DNA from 2 places in the Listeria sp. LM90SB2 genome. Region 1 is predicted to be linked to the other one. Evidence: a T-box and tRNA genes for the amino acid it is inferred to sense, from the RefSeq annotation. Region 1 holds a T-box; the other holds one or more tRNA genes.
The links. A T-box is a leader RNA that pairs with one kind of tRNA and senses whether it is charged. The one in region 1 lies ahead of leuS (leucine--tRNA ligase), so its partner is inferred to be a tRNA-Leu.
Positions count from the first base shown of each region.

Region 2: it has a tRNA-Leu gene. The T-box ahead of leuS (leucine--tRNA ligase) is inferred to sense a tRNA for this amino acid. The anticodon was not compared.

Region 1 covers NZ_CP046449.1:1,703,481-1,713,322, reverse strand. The annotation lists gene metK (methionine adenosyltransferase) at 1-188, shown strand, start outside; gene asnB (asparagine synthase (glutamine-hydrolyzing)) at 325-2,190, shown strand; gene GL301_RS08430 (tRNA 5-(aminomethyl)-2-thiouridylate-methyltransferase MnmM) at 2,212-2,790, opposite strand; gene GL301_RS08425 (tRNA modification radical SAM protein MnmL/YtqA) at 2,787-3,752, opposite strand; T-box leader at 3,881-4,082, shown strand; gene leuS (leucine--tRNA ligase) at 4,156-6,567, shown strand; gene GL301_RS08415 (MurR/RpiR family transcriptional regulator) at 6,655-7,506, shown strand; gene murQ (N-acetylmuramic acid 6-phosphate etherase) at 7,647-8,537, shown strand; gene GL301_RS08405 (PTS transporter subunit EIIC) at 8,550-9,842, shown strand, end outside.
Region 2 covers NZ_CP046449.1:2,164,961-2,180,058, reverse strand. The annotation lists gene GL301_RS10745 (1-phosphofructokinase) at 1-215, shown strand, start outside; gene GL301_RS10740 (class II aldolase/adducin family protein) at 217-867, shown strand; gene GL301_RS10735 (hypothetical protein) at 871-1,068, shown strand; gene betL (BCCT family glycine betaine transporter BetL) at 1,112-2,635, opposite strand; gene argH (argininosuccinate lyase) at 2,803-4,173, opposite strand; gene GL301_RS10720 (argininosuccinate synthase) at 4,177-5,391, opposite strand; gene GL301_RS10715 (alpha/beta hydrolase) at 5,606-6,649, shown strand; gene fepR (efflux pump transcriptional regulator FepR) at 6,760-7,350, shown strand; gene fepA (multidrug efflux MATE transporter FepA) at 7,360-8,691, shown strand; gene GL301_RS10700 (helix-turn-helix domain-containing protein) at 9,327-10,598, shown strand; gene GL301_RS10695 (SpaA isopeptide-forming pilin-related protein) at 10,695-12,383, shown strand; tRNA gene GL301_RS10690 (tRNA-Leu) at 12,436-12,519, opposite strand; partial or broken gene GL301_RS10685 (aminoglycoside phosphotransferase family protein) at 12,651-13,543, shown strand; gene GL301_RS10680 (GyrI-like domain-containing protein) at 13,540-14,166, shown strand; gene crcB (fluoride efflux transporter CrcB) at 14,272-14,661, shown strand; gene crcB (fluoride efflux transporter CrcB) at 14,651-15,007, shown strand.

The sequences.
Region 1 (9,842 bases):
AAGAATTAATTGATGGCGTTAATGAGCTATTTGATTTACGCCCAGCTGGGATAATTCATATGCTTGATTTGCGTCGCCCAATTTATCGTCAAACAGCTGCATTTGGTCATTTTGGCCGTAGCGATCTTGATTTACCTTGGGAAAGAACCGATAAAGCAGAAGCCTTAAAAAAATTAATCGTAAAATAAGCTTAACCGAACATTTCTTGTAAGGAATGTTCGGTTTTTTTCTTTCCTAAACAGTGCAAAGAAAGTCTAGTTATGATATGATAGACGTTGTGAAAAAAAGATAAAATGATTATCTATATAGAGGAGAAATGTTACCATGTGTGGATTTGTAGGATGCGTACATGACCGCATTACAGAAATTACTGGCGCTGATAAAGAAACCTTTAGACAAATGAACAGTATGATTACGCACCGTGGGCCAGATGATGAAGGATACTTCACAGATGATCACGTGCAGTTTGGTTTCCGCCGTTTAAGTATTATTGATGTAGAAAACGGTCATCAACCGTTAACGTATGAAAATGAACGTTACTGGATTATTTTTAATGGAGAAGTTTATAACTATGTGGAACTCCGTGAGCAATTAGTTGCTGAAGGAATGACATTTGAAACCGAAAGTGATACCGAAGTAATTATCGCTACATATGCGAAATACAAAGAAAAAACAGCAGAACGTCTTCGTGGGATGTTTGGTTTCGTTATTTGGGATAAACAAGAAGAACTTGTTTACGGCGCACGCGACCCATTTGGCATTAAACCATTTTTCTATGCAGAAGAAGATGGCAAATTGTTCATGGGTTCTGAAAAGAAATCCATTCTACATGCTTTAAAAGAAAAAGAATTGGATGAAGTTTCATTACAAAACTATATGACTTACCAATTCGTTCCAGAACCAGATTCCTTAACTAAAAATGTAAAACGTTTAGAACCAGGACATCAGTTCACGAAGAAAATTGGTCAACCAATGGAAATTACTACTTATTGGAAAGCATCTTTTGCACCAGTAACTAAATCAGAAGACGCATGGATTAAAGAAGTGCGTGACGTAATGTACGATTCTGTAAAAATGCATATGCGCTCTGATGTACCAGTTGGTTCATTCCTATCTGGTGGTATTGATTCATCGATTATTGCTGCGATTGCTAAAGAATATCATCCTGCAATCAAAACATTCTCTGTTGGTTTTGAACGCGATGGTTTCAGTGAAATCGATGTCGCAAAAGAAACAGCAGACAAACTTGGCGTAGAAAACATTAGTTATGTTATCTCACCTGAAGAATATATGAAAGAATTACCAAAAATTGTTTGGCATATGGATGATCCACTTGCTGATCCAGCTGCTATTCCGCTTTACTTCTTATCAAGAGAAGCGCGCAAACAAGTAACGGTTGCATTGTCCGGTGAAGGTGCAGATGAACTTTTCGGTGGTTATAACATTTATAACGAACCGAATTCCCTTGCGATGTTTAACAAAATGCCAAGCGTATTTAAATCAATGCTAAATAGCGTGGCGCGCATTATGCCAGAAGGTATGCGTGGTAAAAGTTTCTTAGAACGTGGAACCACTCCGATGGAAGAACGCTATATCGGAAACGCCAAAATGTTCACGGAAAAAGAAAAACAAATTTTACTTCCAAAATATCAAGCTGGTCATGACTATACGAACATTACAGATCCATTTTATGCAGAAACAACGAATTATCATCCTGTAGAAAGAATGCAGTACATTGATATTCATACGTGGCTTCGCGGAGATATTCTTCTCAAAGCTGACCGCATGACGATGGCTAATTCGCTGGAAGTCCGTGTACCTTTCCTTGATAAAGAAGTGTACAATGTGGCAAGAAATATTCCAGATACAATGAAAACAACCAATGGAACAACAAAATATATCTTACGTAAAGCGGCAGCAACATTTGTACCAGAACACGTACTTAACCGCCGTAAACTAGGATTCCCAGTACCAATTCGTCACTGGTTAAAAGACGAAATGAACGCTTGGGTTAAAAACATCATTAAAGAATCACCAACAGATCATTTAATTAACAAACAATACGTTCTAGGATTACTAGACGATCACTGTGCCGGTAAATTCGACTACAGTCGTAAAATCTGGACAGTTGTTATTTTCATGATTTGGTATGATGTATACGTAGCAGATAAATACGATTTTGGAAAATAAAAGAAAACCTAGACAAAGCTATTAATTAGCCTGTCTAGGTTTTCTTTTTTCGATGATAATGACGAATGGGGCATCATTTTTTTGATTAATAAATTGATAAGATAAAACGTGGAAATCTTGTTGTGGGATTGCTTCACAAAAAGTCACAACAGCATCTTTTTCGATTTTTCCAGCAGGGTGGCCGTGATATATAACGAGAATAACGACGCCACCAACTTCGAGCAGCTGCATTAAATGACCAATGCTTTCTAGCGTCGAATCAGCGGTTGTTGTAATTTCTTTGTCGCCACCTGGTAAATATCCAAGATTAAAAATAGCGGCGCGAACAGGTCTGGATGTGTACGCAGGGATACGTGCATGGCTAGCGCAAACGAGTTCCACTTGCGAAGAAACACCCGCATTTTCTAAACGAGCCTTCGTCGCATCAACAGCCATTTGTTGAATATCAAATCCAAGTACATGCCCATTAATACCAACAAGTTCCGCTAATAAAAGCGTATCGTGTCCATTACCACAAGTGGCGTCAATCACATAATCACCAGGACGAACTACTTTTCGTAGCGTATCATGAGCGAAGGGGAGAATGCCTCTTAAATTCATTCAGAAATCACTTCCACAGGTTGATAGTGTTTCCCTTGCCAGCTATCTCTTCGAACAAGTTCTGCATCAATCGCATTCAACACTTCAAACTTATTTAAACTCCAAACAGGGCCAATTAAATCATCTACGCCACCATCACCAGTAATCCGGTGAATAACCATCTCAGGCGGTAAGATCTCTAGTTGATCAGCGACTAAGTTTACATAGCCATCCCGAGTTAAAAATTCTAAGTCACCTTTTTTATAATCTTCTACCATTGGCGTTCCTTTTAATAAATGGAGCAAATGGATTTTGATACCATCCACGCCACTTTCGACTACTTTCCGCGTTGTTTCCATCATCATTTCTGGTGTTTCTTTTGGAAGACCGTTAATAATGTGGGTACAAATCCGGATATTGTGCTTTTGCAGTTTGTGCACTCCTTCTAGATAACAATCATAATCATGCGCTCGGTTGATTAAGCGGCCAGTCTCATCATGAGCAGACTGCAATCCAAGCTCCAACCATAAATAAGTACGTTCATTCAACTCAGCTAAATATTCCACCACATCATCTGGCAAACAGTCCGGTCTTGTCGCAATCGAAAGCCCAACTACACCCGGCTCATTCAAAACAGTTTCAAATTTCTCACGTAACTCGGCAACCGGTGCATGTGTATTCGTGAAAGCTTGGAAATAAGCGATACATTTCCCGTCTTTCCATTTCGTTTGCATCTTGTCGCGCACTTGCTGGAATTGTACTTTTAAATCAAGCGCTCGGTTGCCAGCAAAGTCCCCAGAACCAGCCGCGCTACAAAATGTACAACCACCATGCGCTACCGTACCGTCACGATTCGGACAATCAAAGCCGCCATCAAGCGCCACTTTGTATGTCTTTTGCCCAAATTCTTCTCTTAAGCAGTAGTTCCATGTATGATATCTTTTATTATCATTGCTATATACAAATGGATTCGTTTGTTTCACTAGTTTTAGACTCCTTCAAATGAAATTCTCCATTCATTTTAGCACATTTTACTACGAAAGTTAGATAAATCTTCAGACCGCTTGCTAAAAAAATGAAATTCAGCTACAATAAGACTAATGAATTTTGCGAAATAGCGATGAATTGGAGTAGTAATCTGCATATTTTGATGTAAAGAGAGCTGACGGTTGGTGCAAGTCAGTCACAAAATCTGGATGAACTTACCATGGAGCTTGGGTGTATCCCCGTTTTCCGCGTTAAGGAATTGATAAGTTGAGTGGTCAAACACTAATGTGGGTGGTACCGCGGGAGAAGCATCTCTCGTCCCATGGCGATAAGCCGTTGGGATGTAGGGATTTTTTTGTAGCCAAAATTCGATATTTTAAGGAAAAGAGGATGAGTAAAGTGACATTTAATCACAAAAAAATGGAACCAAAATGGCAACAATATTGGAGTGAACATAACACTTTCAAAACAACAGAAGATAAAAATAAAGATAACTTCTATGCACTAGATATGTTCCCTTACCCATCTGGAGCAGGTCTTCACGTAGGACATCCAGAAGGTTATACAGCAACAGATATTTTGTCTCGTATGAAACGAATGCAAGGGAAGAACGTCCTTCATCCAATCGGTTGGGATGCTTTTGGTCTTCCTGCAGAGCAATATGCAATTGATACTGGTAACGACCCAGAAGAATTTACCGCACTGAATATTGCCAACTTTACTCGCCAAATTAAATCACTTGGTTTTTCCTACGACTGGGACCGTGAAATCAATACAACAGATCCTGAATATTATAAATGGACACAGTGGATTTTTGAAAAACTATATGAAAAAGGTTTAGCTTATGAAGCCGAAATCGCTGTAAACTGGTGTCCGGCACTTGGTACTGTTTTAGCCAATGAAGAAGTTATCGATGGCAAAAGTGAACGCGGTGGCTTCCCAGTTTTCCGCAAACCAATGCGTCAATGGATGCTTAAAATTACCGCGTACGCAGATCGTTTGCTAGATGATCTTGATCTAGTGGATTGGCCTGAAAATATTAAAGATATGCAACGTAACTGGATTGGTCGTTCAGAAGGCGCAGAAGTTACTTTTAAAATTAAAGATAGCGATGAAACGTTTAATGTTTTCACAACACGTCCAGATACACTTTTTGGCGCAACATATACCGTTTTTGCACCAGAACACGAACTTATCGAAAAAATCACAACACCAGAACAAAAAGAAGCAGTTGAAGCTTATAAAAAACAAGTAGAACTTAAAAGCGAACTGGAAAGAACCGACCTTGCAAAAGATAAAACAGGTGTCTTCACAGGAGCATATGCGATTAATCCAATCAACGGTGAAGAAGTGCCAATTTGGATTGCGGACTACGTGTTGATTCAATATGGAACAGGTGCAATTATGGCCGTACCAGCCCACGATGAACGCGACTTTGAATTTGCGCAACAATTTGGTTTGAATATTCGTCCTGTTCTTGAAGGCGGCGACGTGACAAAAGAAGCATTCACTGGCGACGGACCACATATTAACTCTGATTTCTTGAACGGACTAGCTAAAGCCGAAGCGATTACCGCTGCGATTGATTGGCTAGAAAAAGAAGGCATTGGTAGCCGTAAAATCACGTATCGTTTGCGCGACTGGTTGTTCAGCAGACAACGTTACTGGGGTGAACCAATTCCAGTTATTCACTGGGAAGACGGGGAAACAACGCTTGTACCAGAAGACGAACTACCACTACTTCTGCCAAAAGCAACAGAAATCAAACCATCAGGAACAGGCGAATCACCACTTGCTAACTTGCATGACTGGGTAAACGTAACAGACAAAAACGGTCGAAAAGGTCGTCGCGAAACAAATACAATGCCACAATGGGCTGGCTCAAGCTGGTATTTCTTGCGTTATATCGATCCAAATAACAGCGAAGCAATTGCTGACAAAGAAAAACTAGCAGAATGGCTTCCAGTTGACGTTTATATCGGCGGGGCAGAGCATGCAGTGCTTCACCTTCTTTACGCACGTTTCTGGCATAAATTCTTGTACGATATCGGTGTAGTTCCAACAAAAGAACCTTTCCAAAAACTATTTAACCAAGGTATGATTCTTGGCGAAAATAACGAAAAAATGTCCAAATCAAGAGGTAATGTTGTTAACCCTGATGAAGTAGTAGAAAAATACGGCGCAGACACACTTCGCTTGTACGAAATGTTCATGGGACCACTAGAAGCTTCGATTGCATGGAACGAAAATGGACTGGAAGGTGCACGTAAATTCCTAGACCGCATCTGGCGCTTGCTAGTAACTGAAGAAGGCACACTCGCTGAAAAAGTGACAACTGATGCGAATGCTAACTTAGAAAAAGCATATCATCATATGGTGAAAACAGTTACCAACCATTACGAAAACCTGCGTTTCAATACCGGGATTTCGCAACTGATGATTTTCATCAATGAAGCATATAAACAAGATACGATTCCAAAACAATATGTCGAAGGTTTCGTTCAACTCTTGTCACCAATCGCACCACACCTTGCAGAAGAATTGTGGGAAATCCTAGGTCACACCGAAACAATCAGCTACGTAGCTTGGCCAACATACGACGAAACAAAACTAGTAGAAGATGAAGTAGAAATCGTACTTCAAGTAAACGGCAAAGTAAAAAGCAAAATCACCGTTGCCAAATCTCTCGAAAAAGAAGAATTAGAAAAAATTGCACAAGAAGACAACAAAATGAAAGAAAACCTAGAAGGCAAAACAATCCGTAAAGTGATTGTCGTTCCAGGGAAACTTGTAAATATTGTTGCGAACTAATAATGGAAACTGCTGGCTTCTGGCTGGCAGTTTTATTTTTGACCAATTTTTTGGTATAATTACGGAAAATGGAATGGAGAAAAGTTAATGAGTAATGGTAGTATTATCAATCGAATAGAAGGTATTTTAAATGATTTGCCGAAGTCAGAGAAAAAAATTGGCCAAGCAGTATTAGCAAATCCAGAATTTACAACTACTGCATCGATTCATAAACTAGCTCAAAAAGCAGATGCAAGCGGTGCGGCCGTTATCCGTTTCTGTAAATCAATCGGACTTCAAAGTTTTCCAGAACTAAAAAGACAATTATCATTAGATTTGGCTCAACCGCAAAAGAAAGGCTATTATGATATTGAACCAAATGAAGATTTTCATACCATCACAGAAAAACTAGTTTCCAACATGATTCAAACGATGAACGATACGGCTAGCCAACTAGATGAAGCCAAAGTTTTAGAGGCATGCGAATTACTCGGCGAAGCAGATACTATTTATACATACGGGGTCGGGGCTTCTTGGTTAGTAGCAGAAGATATTTCGCAAAAGTGGCTGCGTGCAGGGAAACATGTTTTAGCTACGCAAGATGCACATGTTCTAGCAATGGCTTTTGCAACGGGGAAGAAGAAAGCCGTTTTTATTGCTATTTCTAACAGTGGAGAAACATCAGAAGTCTTGCAACTCGTTGATCAAGCCAAACTGAACAACGTCATTGTTATTAGTCTTACACGTTTTGGTAGCAATAAGCTGAAGGAAAAAGCAGATTTATCTTTAGAAACTTCTCGTGCTCCAGAAGCTGAAATTAGAAGTACAGCAACAAGTTCAAGACAAGCGCAATTGCTAGTAATTGACATTTTATTTTACTATTATGCATCCCATCACTACGACGAAATGATTCAACAAATTAAACATTCTCGAGAGGCCACGAATCGTTTTAGAGAATAAAAGAAGATAGGTAGTAGCTTGATAATTAAAGCTACTGCCTATTTTTTTACTAGCAATTATAAATAAAAATTTTAATATTAAAATTATATATTGAAATTTTATTTCATTTATATTATACTGTGTTGGAAGGAGTGGTTAAAATGTTAGAGAATTTAGCAACAGAAGAACGAAATGAAAAAACGATTGACTTAGACACACTTTCTCCAAAAGAAATTTTAGCAGTAATGAATGAAGAAGATTTAACAGTTCCAATAGCTATAAAAAAGGTCTTACCTCAAATCGAGTTAATTGTAAGCGGTGTCATCTCGTGCTTTCAAAAAGGTGGCCGTTTGATTTATCTTGGTGCCGGAACAAGTGGAAGATTAGGAGTACTTGATGCAGCTGAATGTGTTCCAACTTTCGGGGTCTCAAAGGAGCAGGTCATTGGCTTAATCGCAGGTGGTGAAAAAGCTTTTGTAGCTGCAATAGAAGGTGCGGAAGATTCAAAAATACTTGGCGAAAACGACTTAAAGCAAATTAAGTTAACTGCAAACGATTTTGTTATTGGTATTGCTGCAAGTGGTAGAACGCCTTATGTAATTGGCGCACTTGATTACGCCAAATCTGTCGGGGCTAAAACCGGAGCAATTTCTTGTAATGCTAATGCAAAAATTTCAGCGCACGCCGATATAGCCGTAGAAGTTGTGACCGGAGCGGAAATTTTAACAGGTTCTACTAGGTTAAAAGCAGGAACAGCTCAGAAACTAGTATTAAATATGATTTCAACAGCTTCAATGGTTGGAATTGGAAAAGTGTATAAAAATTTGATGGTGGACGTTTTACCAACAAATAAAAAATTAGAAGAGCGCTCTAAACGAATTATTATGGAAGCTACAGAGGCTGATTACGAAACAGCAAATAAATTTTATGAAGCAGCTGAAAAACATGTCAAAGTTGCCATTGTCATGATCTTAACCAATTCAACCAAAGAAATAGCGTTAGAAAAATTAAGTGAAGCAAAAGGGTTTGTTCGAAACACCATTCAAAAATAAGGAGCTGGAATAATGACAAAAGAAGCAGAAATTGGAAAACAAATATTTATTCATGTCGGTGGAATGGAAAACGTTTCAAGAATTGCACATTGTATGACACGAGTTCGATTGGGGATAGTTGATAGTGACCTTGTTGATGTAGCTGGATTAAAAAAAGTTCCGGGTGTTATCGGTGTTGTAGAAGATGATACTTTACAGATTATTGTTGGACCAGGAGTTGTGAACAAAGTGGCCGGCGCAATGGCAGAAATGGCTGGTGTTAAAATTGGCGAAACGATTCAAGAAAATTTGGATAGCGGCACAAAAACTGGTAAGGAATTAGTCGAAGAAAAAGCATCCAAAACAAAAGCTGAATTAAAAGCAAAACAAAATAATTCATCTGGTTTTAAAAGATTACTAAAATCAATCTCTAATATTTTTGTTCCACTAATTCCGGGTTTTGTTGGAGCGGGATTAATTGCTGGTATTGCAGCAATTATTTCTAATAATATAACAGCTGGAAATTTAGATGCTGCTGTTTGGACTCAATATATTGATATTTTAGGAGTTATTAATAAAGGAATATTTGCCTTCTTAGCTATTTATGTAGGGATTAATACCGCGAATGAATTTGGTGGAACACCTGTACTCGGTGGTGGAATCGCTGGGATAACATTGCTTTCCGGATTAGCAGAAGGACATACAATTACAAACATTTTCACGGGGGATCCTATCGTAGCCGGACAGGGTGGCATTATCGGCGTATTATTAGCAGTTTGGTTAATGTGCGTACTTGAAAAAAACTTGCGCAAAATCATTCCGAATGCGATAGATATTATTTTTACGCCAACGCTTGTATTACTTATTATTGGTTTAGTAACTATTTTCTTAATTATGCCTTTTGCAGGACTTGTATCAGATGGTTTAGTTAACGGTATTAATTGGGTAATCGAAGTTGGAGGAGTATTCGCAGGTTTTGTGCTAGGGACGTTATTCTTACCAATGGTTATGTTTGGGTTACATCAAGTTTTAACACCCATCCATGTAGAAATGATTGCTCAAAATGGTTATACTATCTTACTTCCTATTCTAGCTATGGCAGGTGGCGGACAAGTTGGTGCAGCAATCGCGCTTTGGATTCGTTGTCGTAAAAATAAACCACTAGTAAATATGATTAAAGGGGGTCTACCGGTTGGAATTTTAGGTATCGGTGAACCATTAATTTATGGGGTAACAATACCACTTGGGAAACCTTTTCTTACAGCTTGTCTCGGAGGCGGTATCGGTGGGGCAGTAATCGGCTACTTTGGTAACGTCGGAGCAATT
Region 2 (15,098 bases), 460 kb from region 1:
AAGTGCAGGAACGCAATGATACTGGGGCTGGCGATGTGTTTGTTGGGGCATTTATTGCAGGACTTGCGATGAACATGCCAATTACTGAAACATTAAAAGTCGCGACAGGTTGTTCCGCTAGTAAAGTCATGCAACAAGACAGTTCGAGCTTTGATTTAGAAGCTGCTGGAAAACTCAAGAATCAAGTAAGCATTATACAATTGGAGGAGAGATAATATGTTATACCAAAAAGAACGTGAAGATTTAGCAAAAATAGTGAAGACGATGTTTGACCGCTTTGAAACGAATGCAGCTGGAGGAAATGTAAGTGTGCGCATGAATAATGAGCACATTATTATGACACCTACACTCATGAGTCAAGCAAAACTTTGCGATCTTTCCCCATATGAAATCCTTGTAGTGGATAATAACAATGAAGTCGTAGAAGGCGATGGGAGAGTTACTAGAGAAATTAACTTACACCGCGCTTGTTACGTAGAAAATCCAAAAATTGGCTGTGTACTCCATGCTCATCCAAAAGAATCGATGCTATTTGCCACACTTGGAATGGAATTACCGAATTTAACAGAAGCAACGCAAAAAATTGGCCAAATTCCAACACTTGAATTTGCGCCAGCGACTAGTCCAGAACTTGCGGAAATCGTTCGTAAACACGTTATCGAACTAGGAGATAAAGCTGTTCCTAGTGCAAGTTTATTAAATAAACACGGTATTGTCGTATTAGATACATCACTTCATAAAGCATACGACATGCTAGAGCGTATTGAATACAATGCCTATATTGCAGAAAAAGCGTTAGTATTTGATGCGTTAGGTATAAAAAAATTAGCTCATGACCGCGAATTAAATTATAATTTGGAGGAGTAACTAATGGAAAAATTCCTTTTTAATGCAACGTTATTTGCCAGTGCTTTATTACTGATGGTCGGGATATTTAAAAGCTCTATTCCAATTACCGCCATTTCTCTCGTGTTAGCAGTTGTTTCGCAACATTTCTTTCGAAAAAAATATCCTAAACAAACTCGTAGCTATCGCGAAATAGTCGCGGCAAAGCAGAAAAAAGGATGAAAAAAGGGATGAAAATCTAGTTGTAGATTTTCATCCCTTTTTATTATAGTTGGGAACGTTGTGATTTTTTCGGTCGGACGTACAATCCGAGTTTTTCTTGTTCCCTCGTTAACGAAACGAATAACGAAACAATCATTAAGATAATGACGATAGAAAACGGAAAGGCTGCTATAATTGATGCGTTTTGAAGAGCTGTGAGTCCCCCCGCATATAGTAGCACACTTGCTATCCCTGCTTGGAGTAGTCCCCATGTTACTTTGACGGAGTTCGGTGGATTTAAAGATCCGCCTGTCGTTTGCATACCGAGAACAAATGTGGCTGAGTCTGCTGAAGTAATAAAGAAGACTGCAATTAAAATCATCGCAACAATCGATAAAACCATACCAGCTGGGAATTCATTAAATACCCCAAAGAGTACTTGTTCAGTTGCTAAACTTGAAAGCCCAGAATTTCCATGTTGTTCGACAAAAATCGCCGAGCCGCCAAATACGGCAAACCAAAATACACTGACTAAAGCGGGCAACACGATGACACCGAGCAAGAATTGGCGAATCGTTCTACCGCGCGAAATTCTGGCAATAAAAATCCCAACGAACGGAGACCAAGAAAGCCACCAAGCCCAATAAAAAATAGTCCATGAGTCAATCCATTTTCGAGCATCAGGCGCATCAGGTGCTGTCTGAAAACTCATTTGGATGATATTTTGTAAGTAGTCACCAAATGAATTGGTGAAGTTATTCATAATGAATAGGGTAGGTCCAAGAATAAGGGTTAAAACTAATAAAACTCCAGCAACATAAATATTTACATTACTTAAAAGCTGAATCCCTTTATCAAGTCCAGACATGGCTGATAACATAAATAAAATGGTGACAATGATAATAATGGTAAATTGGACAGTAAAATTGTTTGGAACGCCAAACAAGTATGTAAGACCACCATTAATTTGTTGAGCGCCAAGGCCGAGTGTCGTTGCAACACCGATGACTGTCGCAAAAACAGCGATGATATCAATCAATTGTCCAATTGGACCTTTGGCATGTTTCCCTAAAATAGGATAAAGAGTGGCACTTATTAAACCCGGCGCATTTTTCCGGAATTTGAAGTAAGCCAGTGCTAAAGCGACAATCGCATAAATCGACCAAGCAGAAATTCCCCAGTGGAAGAATGAATAGCGAAGCGCATCTTTCATCGCTGCTTGCGTGCCGACTTCACCGCCAGGAGCTTGGACCGCATAATGAGATAACGGCTCAGCTGCACCCCAGAAAACGAGGCCAATTCCCATTCCAGCACTAAACAACATCGCAAACCAAGACTTATTACTATACCCCGGTTCCTCACCAGGTTTTCCGAGGCGAATCGAGCCAATCGGACTTAAAACTAAAAACAAGCAGAAGATAATAATAATCGCTACAACAATTAAATAGTACCAACCAAAATTACTTGTTAGAAATTTTTGGATATTGGTTGTAAAAGCTTCAAATTGTTTTGGCAAAAAGGCTCCAAATAAAACGGCTAATAAAACAAGACAACCCGATCCCCAAAAAACACTTGTTAATTTTTTCAATACATCACTTCCCTTTATATTCTCTGTATCTATTTCCCCATGTTAGCAAAAAGGTAACATTCTTTTTAATAGTAACAAAAAAAGTAGTGCTCTGACAAATCATGTAAGAGGAAAAAGGGGGAGAAGTCAGCAAAAAACTGGAACGCCATTCAGCATCCCAGTTAGTTTTACAATGTTTTTTTCGCGTTTTCGAGAGCAACTTTAATTTGATCAAATCCAGTCCCGCCGTAAGAATTTCTTTTTTGCACGGCAGTTTTAGAGGAAAGCACCACGTAAATATCATCATCAATAAGTGGATTTATTTCCTGATAGTGGCTAAGCGCTACATCTTGCAAATAAATCCCATTTTGCGTACATTCAAGCACCAATTTCCCAACAATCTCATGCGCTTCTCTAAATGGAACGCCTTTTTTCGCTAAATAATCTGCTAGTTCCGTCGCATTGGAAAAATCTTTTTGTGTCGATTCTTCCATTATTTCTGTGTTGATCTTCATCGTTTCAATCATTCCTGCGAAAATATCTAAGCATGTTTGAACCGTCTCAAGCGTATCAAACATGCCTTCCTTATCTTCTTGCAAGTCTTTATTGTAAGCGAGTGGGAGACCTTTTAAAACCGTTAGCATGCCGAACAGGTTTCCGTAAACCCGGCCAGTTTTACCGCGAATTAACTCAGCCATATCTGGATTTTTCTTTTGCGGCATAATAGAACTTCCCGTTGAAAAAGCGTCCGTTAACTCGACAAATTGAAACTCATGACTCGTCCAAAGTATCAGTTCCTCACAAAAACGCGATAAATGCATCATTAAGATAGAACTGTTACTAAGAAACTCAATAATAAAATCACGATCACTCACGCCGTCCAAACTATTTTCATAAACAGCAGAAAAGCCAAGTAATTCAGCGCTATACGCCCGGTCAATCGGAAAAGTCGTCCCAGCTAGCGCAGCAGAACCGAGCGGTGAAATATCAATCCGTTTGACACTTTCTTCTAAACGCTCCAAATCCCGTGTAAACATTCCAAAGTAAGCTAATAAATGATGTGCAAAAGAGATGGGTTGGGCGTGTTGCAAGTGTGTATAGCCAGGCATAATCGTTTCGACGTTCGCCTCCGCTTTTTGGACTAGCACCACGCGTAAATGTTTTAATGACTGAATAATTTCTGCTACGGCTTGTTTTAAATACAAATGCATGTCTGTTGCAACTTGATCATTCCGACTGCGCGCCGTATGAAGTTTTCCAGCGACTGGGCCGATTTCCTCGTGCAATAGTTTTTCGATATTTAAATGAATATCTTCGTTAACTGTGCTGAATTCGAGCTCACCAAGCGCTAATTTTTCTTGGAGGATTTTTAATCCGGCCGTAATTTCAGCTGCTTCTGAAGCAGGAATAATTCCGCATTTGCTGAGCATAGCGACATGCGCTAAACTTCCCGCCAAGTCTTCTTTTGCCATTTTTTGATCAAAAGAAATCGAAGCACCAAAATCGTCAATCCATGCTTCACTTTTCCCTTGAAAACGTCCGCCCCATAGTTTTTCCATTTTTTACACCTCAGTTGTTATTGTCACTTTTGAATTAACTTCTGCGCTTACTTTCGTTGGTAATCCCCAAAGCTTGATGAAACCAACTGCTGCATCTTGGTCGAATGTATCGGAAGACGTGTAAGTCGCTAGGTTTTCATCATAAAGCGAATTTGGTGATTTTCTTCCTTCCACAATGGCATGGCCTTTAAACAGTTTTACACGAATCGTTCCGTTCACGAATTTTTGCGTGGATTTTAAGAAAGCAACTAATGCTTCTGTCAAAGGTGAGAACCATAGGCCATTGTAAATTGTTTCGCTGATTTTTTGTTCGATAATAGGTTTGAAATGTGCCACTTCACGAACAAAAGTTAAATCTTCTAATTCTTTATGTGCAGTAATCAAAGTGACTGCGGCCGGACATTCATATACTTCACGTGATTTAATGCCAACTAAACGATTTTCGATATGATCGATTCTACCGACACCATGTTTTCCAGCAATTTCATTTAAAGTAAGGATTAAATTTGCTAGGCTCATATTTTCTCCATTTAGAGAAATTGGAATACCGGCATCAAACGTAATTTCAACAATATCTGGCGTATCTGGTGCGTCTTCTAAACTCACTGTTAAGTCGTAAGCTGCTTCTGGTGGTGTTGTCCATGGGTTTTCAAGCACCCCACATTCGTTACTTCTACCCCAAAGGTTTTGGTCAATCGAGAAAGGATTATCTAAATCAATTGGAACAGGGATGTTATGTTCTTTGGCGTAATTGATTTCTTCTTCTCTAGACCATTTCCAATCACGGACAGGGGAAACAACTTTTAAATCAGGAGCAAGTGCATGAATCGCTACTTCAAACCGAACTTGGTCATTTCCTTTACCAGTACAACCATGAGCGATAGCAGAGGCACCTTCTTGACGAGCTACTTCTACTAATTTTTTCGCAATTAACGGACGACTTAAAGCGGAAATAAGCGGATATTTTCCTTCATAATATGCGTGGGCTTGAAGGGCAATTAACGCAAAATCCTCCGCGAATTCTTCTTTTGCATCAATCGTGTAGGATTCACTTGCTCCAACAGTAATGGCTTTTTCTTTAATAAAATCCAAATTTTTGCCTTCACCAACATCTAAGCAACATGCAATAACTTCATAACCTGATTCTACTAACCACTGAATTGCCACAGAAGTATCTAACCCACCTGAGTAAGCTAATACGATTTTTTCTTTCGCCATTGTAAACATCCCCTATTCATAAATATACAAACATTTGTATTTATATTAACACTGATGCTTTTATATATCAACCTTTTTATTTTGGATTATTCATAATTATGCTTAAAAATACATTTTTAAATAAAAATAATCATTTCAAATAGTAATAAATTGGTTCCTGTTCATAAAACTGCTATACTTGTTAATGAAGTTATATTGAAGGAGTTGAGCGAATGTGAAAAATACAATAAAATGGATCGCTATCGGTTTTGCTGGGATCATTCTACTTCCATTATTAATCGTTTTCTTTATTTACAAAAAAGCGGTTGGGAAAAAAGAATATAATCCCGAGGTACTGGAGAATTTAGATGAAGCTTCACAGGAATTTGTGAAAAACACTTCACCGTTATCCGACGTAGATTCGCGATATAAATATATGAGACTAGCGACAAAAGCATTACCTTCAGCAAAAGATATCGAAATTGGCGATGTTGAAAATAAAAAAATTGATGGCCCGGCTGGCAAAATTCCAATTAGAATTTATACGCCGCAAGAAGACGGACCTTTTGAAATTATCGTTTACTATCATGGTGGCGGATTTGTTCTAGGCGGACTGCAAACGCATGACGCGATTGCCAGAAAACTTGTTCAAACAACAGGCGCTCGCGTTGTTACTGTTGATTACCGACTTGCTCCAGAAAATCCATTCCCAGCAGCAGTGGAAGATGCCTATGCCGCGCTACTATGGGTTCAAAATCATCGTACTAGCTTGCGAGCTAAATCCTCAGACATTATCGTTGCAGGAGATAGCGTAGGAGGAAACTTAGCAACCGTTGTGACTCAAATTGCTAAATCAAAAGGTAAACCAAATATCACTGCTCAAATTTTACTTTATCCAGCGACAGATATTTTCAGTCGTGATGCGTCTGTTCTTTATCCTTCAATGGATGAATTTGCAGAAGGCTACGTGCTTACGAAAGAATCATTAGATAAATTCTTTAAATTATATATTGCGAATGCAAGCGATCGTAAATACGATCCACTCGTTGCACCAATACGTAGCAAAGATTTAGTCGGACTTCCAAAAACATTTATTGCGACTGCTGAATTTGATCCACTTAGAGATCAAGGGGAAGCATATGCGAAGAAATTAAAAGACGCCGGCGTAGAAGTATTTGCCAAACGCTTTGAAAAAGTTCCACATGGCTTCATGACAACTAACTCAGAAGCGACCGATGAGACATACGAATTGATTAGCGAGTTTTTAGAAGAAAAATAAATCCATGAATCCACTCTTTTATTAGAGTGGATTTTTTTGTTGACAAAGAAATTTTTTCGTGAGAGAATGACTTACGAACGGTCGTCAGTTTTTGCGAGAGGAGTGGAATGATGAGAAAAGAAGAAATCAAACAAGCTGCACTGACACTTTTTGCTAATAACGGTTTTGAAGGAACATCGCTTGCTGATATTGCAGGGGTTGTGGGGCTGAAGAAACAATCCATCTATTCTCATTTTAAAGATAAAGATGATTTGTTTTTATCCATTATGAAGGACGCGAAATCAACAGAAATAGATTACTACCGGGCAAAACTTCGGGATAGTGATTTATCCAGACCAGATCTTGTTTTGTCTAGTTTACTTTTTGGTGTGAAGGAATTATACGATACGGACGAGGCCTATCAATTTTGGTTGCGTTACGGGTTTTATCCGCCGAAGCATTTGTATGAAGTGGTCCAAGCAGATATTACCGAGAATGTGCTACAAATGGAACATGAATTTACTAATTTATTTAGCAATTGGATGGAGCAAAAGTTAATTCCAATGCAAGATGTGGAAACGATGAAAGAAGCTTATATGGGAATTCTCGACGCAGTTATCGTAGACATTGTGTACGTGAACGACCCAGAAAGAACGGAAAAGAAAATTACAGCTTTATGGCAAATTTTCTGGAGAGGAATTACGCTAAAAGCTTTGAATTAGAGGTGTAGTATGGCAAAAAATATGGAAATTTTAGAAACAGATTCAGTTAAAAAGATTTACTTTAGATATTTAATTCCTTCCTTAGTGGGAATGTTGTTAATGTCTTTAAATATTGTGATTGATGGAATTTTTGTTGGGCATAAGCTCGGCGGAGTGGCGCTGGCTGGCATAAATATAGCGGTGCCTGTATTTACGATTTTTACAGCGATTTCTATTTGGATTGGGATTGGTGCTGCGACTCAGTTTTCCTTTGCGATTGGGGAGAAAAATGTCGCGAAAGCTCAAACGATTTTCACCAATGCGATTCTAGCTGTTGTTTCAATCACTGTTATTATTGGAATTATAGCGTTTATTTTTAAAGTACCATTAGCTTATTTTTTAGGTGCGAATGATGATACGATTGGTTATGTGCTCGAGTATATGAATATCCTGCTCGTATTTGGATTTGCGCTTACACTAGAAAATATTTTAAGTATTTTTGTACGTAACGATGGCGATCCTAATTTATCGATGATTGCGCTTATTGTAACAGCAATCAGTAATGTTATTTTGAACTATTTATTCTTATTTGTATTCGAATGGGGCGTTACGGGTTCTGCGCTTGCTACGATGATTGCAATCATTATCGGTGTACTCATTTTAATTACCCATTTCTTCAAAAAATCAAGTCGTTTAAAATTTGTCAAAGTGGACTGGAACAAAGCGTTTTTCAAGAAAACTTTAGCAATTGGCTTACCGAGCTTTTTAGCGGAAGTTGGGGTGTCTGTATTTACGCTAGGTTATAATATTTCGATTGCGGCTATTGCTGGGACTGCTGGTGTGGCGGCGTTCTCGGTACTCAATTATACGCACAGTGTGATTTTGATGCTGTTCCTTGGAATGGGGTCCGCGATTCAACCACTTATTAGTTATTATCGGGGCGCGAAAGCTAGACAAAAAGAAATAGAAACGTTGAAAATTGCGATTATGGTAGCGTTCAGCACTGGAGTAGGCTTTTTGCTCGTTGGTCTCTTCGGTTCCAACTTGCTCGTTTCGATGTTCGGGAACTTTAGCCCGGAAATTAAAGATTTAGCAAGTAACGGTATCAAATTATTCTATACAGCTTATCTGTTCATGGGCTTCAACTTTGTTATGATGACCTATTTCCAAACATCGGACAAGGTAAAAATGGCTACATGGATAACGATATCGCGTGAGATTATTTTCATGGTCATCTTCCTATTAGTGTTGCCACCAATCATTGGTATCCCGGGCGTTTGGCTAGCAATTCCAATTTCAGAAATGATTGTAGCAGCATCCATCATATTCTATATGAAGAAAAAACATATTCTATTTAAATAAAAATGAGACAAAGATAGATGATATCTTCGTCTTTTTAGGAAATTAATACTAAATATGGACTTGAAAAAGGTGGAAGTAAGATGAATTTTCCTTTTTAGAGATTAATTGAATTTGAATGGTAAAATGAAAATCTACGTTTCCGTTTTTGCGTAGACAGGTTTTAAAAGGGAATGTGTAGAGAAAATTTATAGATTCGATAAGGGATAGAGTCTATAAAACTTGTTGTTTTATTAACGGAGTAGTTTGCATGTGGGAGCAAACTAAGAAGTAATAAAATGTCGGTATTAGGTGAAATTTAGGAATTCAAAAGGAAAATTTTTATTTCACCTATGCCGGACAACAAAAAATCCACAGCGATGATTATGGCAAATTAGTGAAGCTTTTTTCAAAATAGCTATACAGGAGCAAATATAACAAAACGTTTTAGGTCCAAGAGCAATCATGCTTTTTTTGATCTAAAACGTTTTCTATGTAAGGGCGAACGCTTTAGGTTAGTAGTTTAAAAAAGCTAATTTAACAAGCTTTTTTAGAAAATATAAAAATGAAAGCAAAAAAGTAGCTGGAAAAAGTAGTTGTTTTCCATTTCGAAATGTTTATAATTAAGAGGAAAATATTGAAAAAACGGCGGTGACATCATGAACTTAATCGGTTTGCGAATTAAAAATATTCGTAAAGAGAAACAGCTGACATTAAAAGACGTAGCGCAAGGAATTATCTCTGTTCCTTATTTAGCAAATATAGAAAATGGTATTAAAGTTGCTTCTTTGGAAACGTTGATACACATAGCAAGAAGGTTAGAAATACCGGAAGAAGTGTTATTGATGAGCGAAGATGAAGAGAATAGAGCACTTTTGAAAGAATTGGATGAGATTTTTAAACTATTGGTTTGTTCTAATCCTAAAGAAATAGAAAGTAGATTAAAGAAAATAGCGGAAAATGTAGAGCTGCAGCACGAATCACCAGCTGTCGAACTTAGCTTTTATTGTTTACAGGTGGCATTTTATTATAAGACTTGGAAATTTTCAAGAGCGGAAGAAGTGGAAGCTAAATATTTAAAGAACGCAGAAAAACGAGTGGAAAATGCTTTCCCGCCCCAATTGCTTTCCTACTATTATTACGGTCAGGCAGTAAAACATTCTCATGCAACGTGTAATTATCAATTAGCAGTGGAGTACTGGGAAAAGTGTGTTGCTCTCACTGATAATAAAAATTTTCTCACTGTTTTTCATGTGTGCATCTGCATTAATTATATTTGCCAAAGTATTTATGAACCCGCACTTGGACATATCCAGCAAGCGTGGGATTTAATAAAGGATGAAGAGCAGGAACGTTTTGTCTCTATTCTTTATTTCTACGGTTACATTTATTTTCAAATTGGCTTTATTGGTGAGGCAAAATACAGATTTAAACAAGCACAAAAGTACTTTTCCAAATATCCAGAAGCTAAAAAAATCTATTATTTCGTCGTTCAGTTAAAAATGGCAGAAATTGAAAATATTGAGGGAAATGAGACGCTATTTTATGAAAAAATAACCTGTTTGTATAAAGAAATAATGGCCTACAAAACGACTAATATAAGCTTTAACAACAACGATTACCTAGTTATAACAGAACTGATGGTTATTTTTGCGGAAAAAGGTTTTGTTGAAGAAGCAACTTCATTAATGGGGCTGATGAATACAGTAGTTGAGCGAGTACAAGAACTGAATTACTTTATGGAATACACCGAAATATTGCTTTTATATCAACAGGATGAGCAAGTAAGTTATGAAAAGAAAATGATACAATTACTGAAAAAAATTAACGCATCAAATGATCCAGCATTAATTGAACGAGTGAAAAAGCATGCAAGTAAACATTTCGCCAAATCAACGAAATATAAAATGGCATACGATATTTTGTCTTAATATTAGAAACAGCTAGTTGTTATACTGGCTGTTTTCTTTTGCTTTTTTGCGGGTAATTAAAGGTGTTAGGTTTAGGGCGAAAAAGGGGGAGAAAGCATGCAAAAAAAATTAATAGGTAGTTTGTTTATTCTAATTGTCTTACTTATTATTGGGAGCACTTCTGAAAAAGTGCAAGCTTCTCCAACATCTTCAAATGGTTGGCAATTAAAATGGGCCATTAAAAATAATGATTTTGAAGATGTTGATATCGAGGATTATGGTGTAGATGCTGGTACGACAAATGTTTGGCAAGTAAATCAAAAAGGTGTAGAGGCCTGGGGAACAACTAATCCAACTGGGAATATTGAAGTATGGCAAAATGGTAATGGATACAATGTGCCTGCTTTTTCTGGAAACAATTTTATTGAATTAAACTCGGATGGTATTGGTCCAGTTTATCAAGACATTCGGACAATCCCAGGTTCCAATTTAACTTGGAAGTTCTCACACCGGGGGCGCATGGGGGTAGACACGGCTGATTTACTTATTGGCTCACCAGAAAGTCAAACCGAAGTGTCGCGAGTTTCTGATGGAGAAACATGGGGGAGTTTTGAAGGGAATTATATAGTGCCTGAAGGACAGACTATCACAAGGCTAACTTTCAATCCTATTTCAACAGCAAGTGGCTCACTTACCAGCGGAAATTTTTTGGATGATATTCAGTTGTATATTAATGTAAATGGCGCAAAAATTGGCGATGTTGTTTGGTACGATTTTAATGGGGATGGTATTCAACAAGATAGCGAAGAACCTGCTCCTTTCGTAAAGGTAGATTTATTAACGAAAGATGGTGTGTTTAAAGAAAGTGCGACCACGAATAATATCGGCTCTTATTTATTCACAGATGTTTTGCCGGGGGACTATCAAGTGAAATTTACCCTACCGAATAATGATTTTATTTTTTCAAAAGCAAATCAAGGCAATGATACGACGCTTAATTCCAAGCCAGATAAAACAGGGATAGCTTCAGTAAATGTACCTAATTTAAAAAGTGAGAATTTTGATATGGATGCGGGAATAACGACGAATGGTAAAGTGGAAATTCAAAAATTTTCAGGAGATAAGGCGCTGAGTGGAGCGGTTTATGCCATTAAAGATAATTCTCAATCAGAAGTGGCGAAAATAACGACTGGTCAAAATGGTACAGGGACAGCGGAAGGGCTGCCACCAGGGAAGTATACAGCAACCGAAGTTACAGCACCTCTTGGTTATCAGAAGAACCCAACACCAAAAACATTCACTATCACGTACGGCGATACAAATCCTGTCAAACTCACTTTTCAAAACGTTGAGAAAACAGGATCAATTACTATTTTTAAACAAGATGAAGCGAATAAAAAAGGTCTAGCAAATGCCGTTTTCGACGTAAAGTCAACAGATGGAACGACATTAAAAAAAGTAACTACAAATAGTAAAGGTTATGCTCTTGCTGAAAACTTACAACCCGGAACTTATGTCATAACGGAAGCAACAGCACCACCTGGCTATGAAAAATCAACCAAAGAAATTCGCGTAACGATACCATTTAACCCTCAAAAAACTATTAATATTACTTTTAGTGATAATAAAATAATGGTACCTAAAAAACCGACTCCAACAAAGGGAAGTACAGTGGTGAAGGTAAGTGGAGAAACGACAAAAATTACTGCTCTACCACAAACGGGCGATAGTTCAAATAGCTCAACAATTTTTATAGGATTGCTTATTGTCGTAGCTAGCGGGTTATTTGTTTATAGAAGATATTAAAAATACAAAAAAATTCCAAGGTTAGCTTCTAACCTTGGAATTTTTTTATTGATGCGGCCGAGAGGACTTGAACCTCCACGGGTTTTACCCCACTAGGCCCTCAACCTAGCGCGTCTGCCGATTCCGCCACGACCGCGTATGCGTAGCAAAACTAATTATAATATTGATTCTGTTATTTTGTCAACAAATTCTACGAAGATAATTGGAAAAAAGTAAGCGTATTCTTGTATAATGAAGAATAGTGAATTTATAGGAGGAGAGCTGATTATGGATGTGACACAACTAAAAATGTTGCATAATGCGAAAGTGATTTCGGAAATAAACAAAGGCTTTTCTGTTGATAGGAAATACCAGGTGGATGAAACTTACCTTGTTCGTGTTTTTCCTATAGATTTACTTCAAGAAAGGGAGCAAGAGTTTAAAATAATCCAAGCATTAGATTCTCAAACTCCATTTGTTCCAAAAGCATATGATTTCGGCTTTATCGAAAGAGAAGGCTATATGATTATTAGTTATTTGCGAGGCGAAGACGCAGAAATTGGCATGACCCGTTTATCTCATTCAGAACAGTTAAAAGCTGGTTTTTCAGCAGGGGGAATTTTACGAGAAGTTCATAAAATCCCGCTTGCTATACCAAAAATGAACTGGTTGGATTTTCAAACGGTTAAATTTGAACGAAAAGTGAAGGAATTAAAAGAATTAGAAATAACAGCTTTTTTTTAACAGACACCGAAAAGTTTGTTAATGAGAATATAGCTAGATTAAAAAATAGACCGATTTGTTTACAACATGGAGATTTTCATCCAGCGAATATTATTTTAAACAACAAAAAGTTTGTGGGGCTAATTGATTTTAATCGGTTAGAGTTCGGCGATCCTTTATTTGATCTAGCTAAAATCGGCTTTTTTACAACAGAGGTCAGTATACCTTTTGCACGAGGAAATATTTTAGGCTATATTGATAAAGAAGAAGTTACGGATTTTTGGAATCTTTACGCGCTTTACACGGCGATGCATATTACTTCGGCTGTTAATTGGGCAGCAAAAAATGAATCTCGTAATTTTAAAAAGTTGATGGATTATGCAGCAAAGACGGTCGCTAGTCACGATAATTTTCAAAGGATAGTGCCGAATTGGATGAACGAGGAGGAATTCAAATGACTGAAAAGAAAATTGATTTTAAAAAAGAAGAGAAGAAATTCTACGCTCCTAAAAGGAAGCCAGAGCGTATTTTTGTTCCGGAAATGAATTTTTTGATGGTGGATGGGAAAGGTGATCCGGACGGTGAGGCGTATCAAAAAGCAGTGCAGTCTCTTTATGCGATTGCGTACACGATTAAAATGAGCAAGATGGGCGAGACGCGTCTGGATGGTTACACGGATTTTGTTGTACCGCCGCTGGAAGGTTTTTGGTGGTCTGAAGAGAGGTTTGATTTAAAGGATAGAGATGCGTGGCTTTGGACATCCATTCTTAGACAACCGGACTTTGTCACCGAAGAAGTGTTGGAATGGGCGAAAGAGGTTGCTAAGAAGAAAAAGCCTGATCTTGATACGAGTCACGTAAAATTGGTTCGTTTTGAAGAAGGAGAATGTGTGCAGATGATGCATATTGGTCCTTTTAGTGAAGAAGTGAAAACGGTCGCGGAAATGCACCAATTCATGGAAACAGAAGGACTTCATAATGATACAGGGGCTGTTCGTAAACACCACGAAATTTATTTGAGTGATCCGCGTAAAGTGGACCCAGAAAAAATGAAGACCATCCTTCGACTTCCAGTGAGTTGAATAATTGGAATGTTTTGCGTTATAGTATAGTAGAAATAGGACAAAGGCGACTGCCCGGAATACAAATATTTCAGGGTAGTTTTTTTGTGAAGTGGGGTCTTGGAGATGTATTTTTTATATGTAGGGGTTTTTGGCGCATTAGGTGGTATGTGCCGATATGCAATGAACTTGTGGCTTGGTGGCGGGGATTTTCCTTCTGCGACATTAGCAGTTAATTTAATAGGTTGTTTTTTGTTGGCTTTTCTTATGCAATTTTTGGCAGAAAAATCTCGTATTTCATTGGTAATTTTGAACGGGATTGGGACTGGTTTTATTGGCGCGTTTACGACTTTCTCGGCTTTTAGTGTAGACACAATTCAACTAGTGCAAAGTGGCGCATGGTTATTTGCGGTTAGCTATGTGTTAGCTAGTTTCATTGGTGGGCTTATTATGGTGAAGTTTGGGCGGATGCTTAGCAATAAGCTTTTGAATCGAGGTGAGCATCGTGTTAGTTAATTTCGTACTTGTAGGATTTGGAGCGGCTCTTGGTGCGATGCTACGATATGGAATTTCTGTATTGGTCAAAAGTAAATGGAAAACAAACTTTCCTTTTGCGACTTTTTTTATTAATATTACTGGTTCATTTTTATTAGGTTTTCTTGTTTCCTCTGCTCTTGGACCGGTTTGGCAACTTTTTTTAGGTACAGGATTTATGGGAGGATATACGACTTTTTCTACGTTTAAAGTGGAAAGTATGGAATTAAAATGGAAGACGAATTATCGTGTATTATTTTCTTATCTAGGTTGTACCTATGTGTTTGGCTTAATAGCTGCTTTTCTCGGTTTGATGCTTGGTGTATAAGAATTGTTTAAGAAACAAGAAAACAATTGCCTGTATTTCTGCTAAATGCTATGCTAGAAAGAACGATAAGCTTCAGAGAGGACGAGAGAGA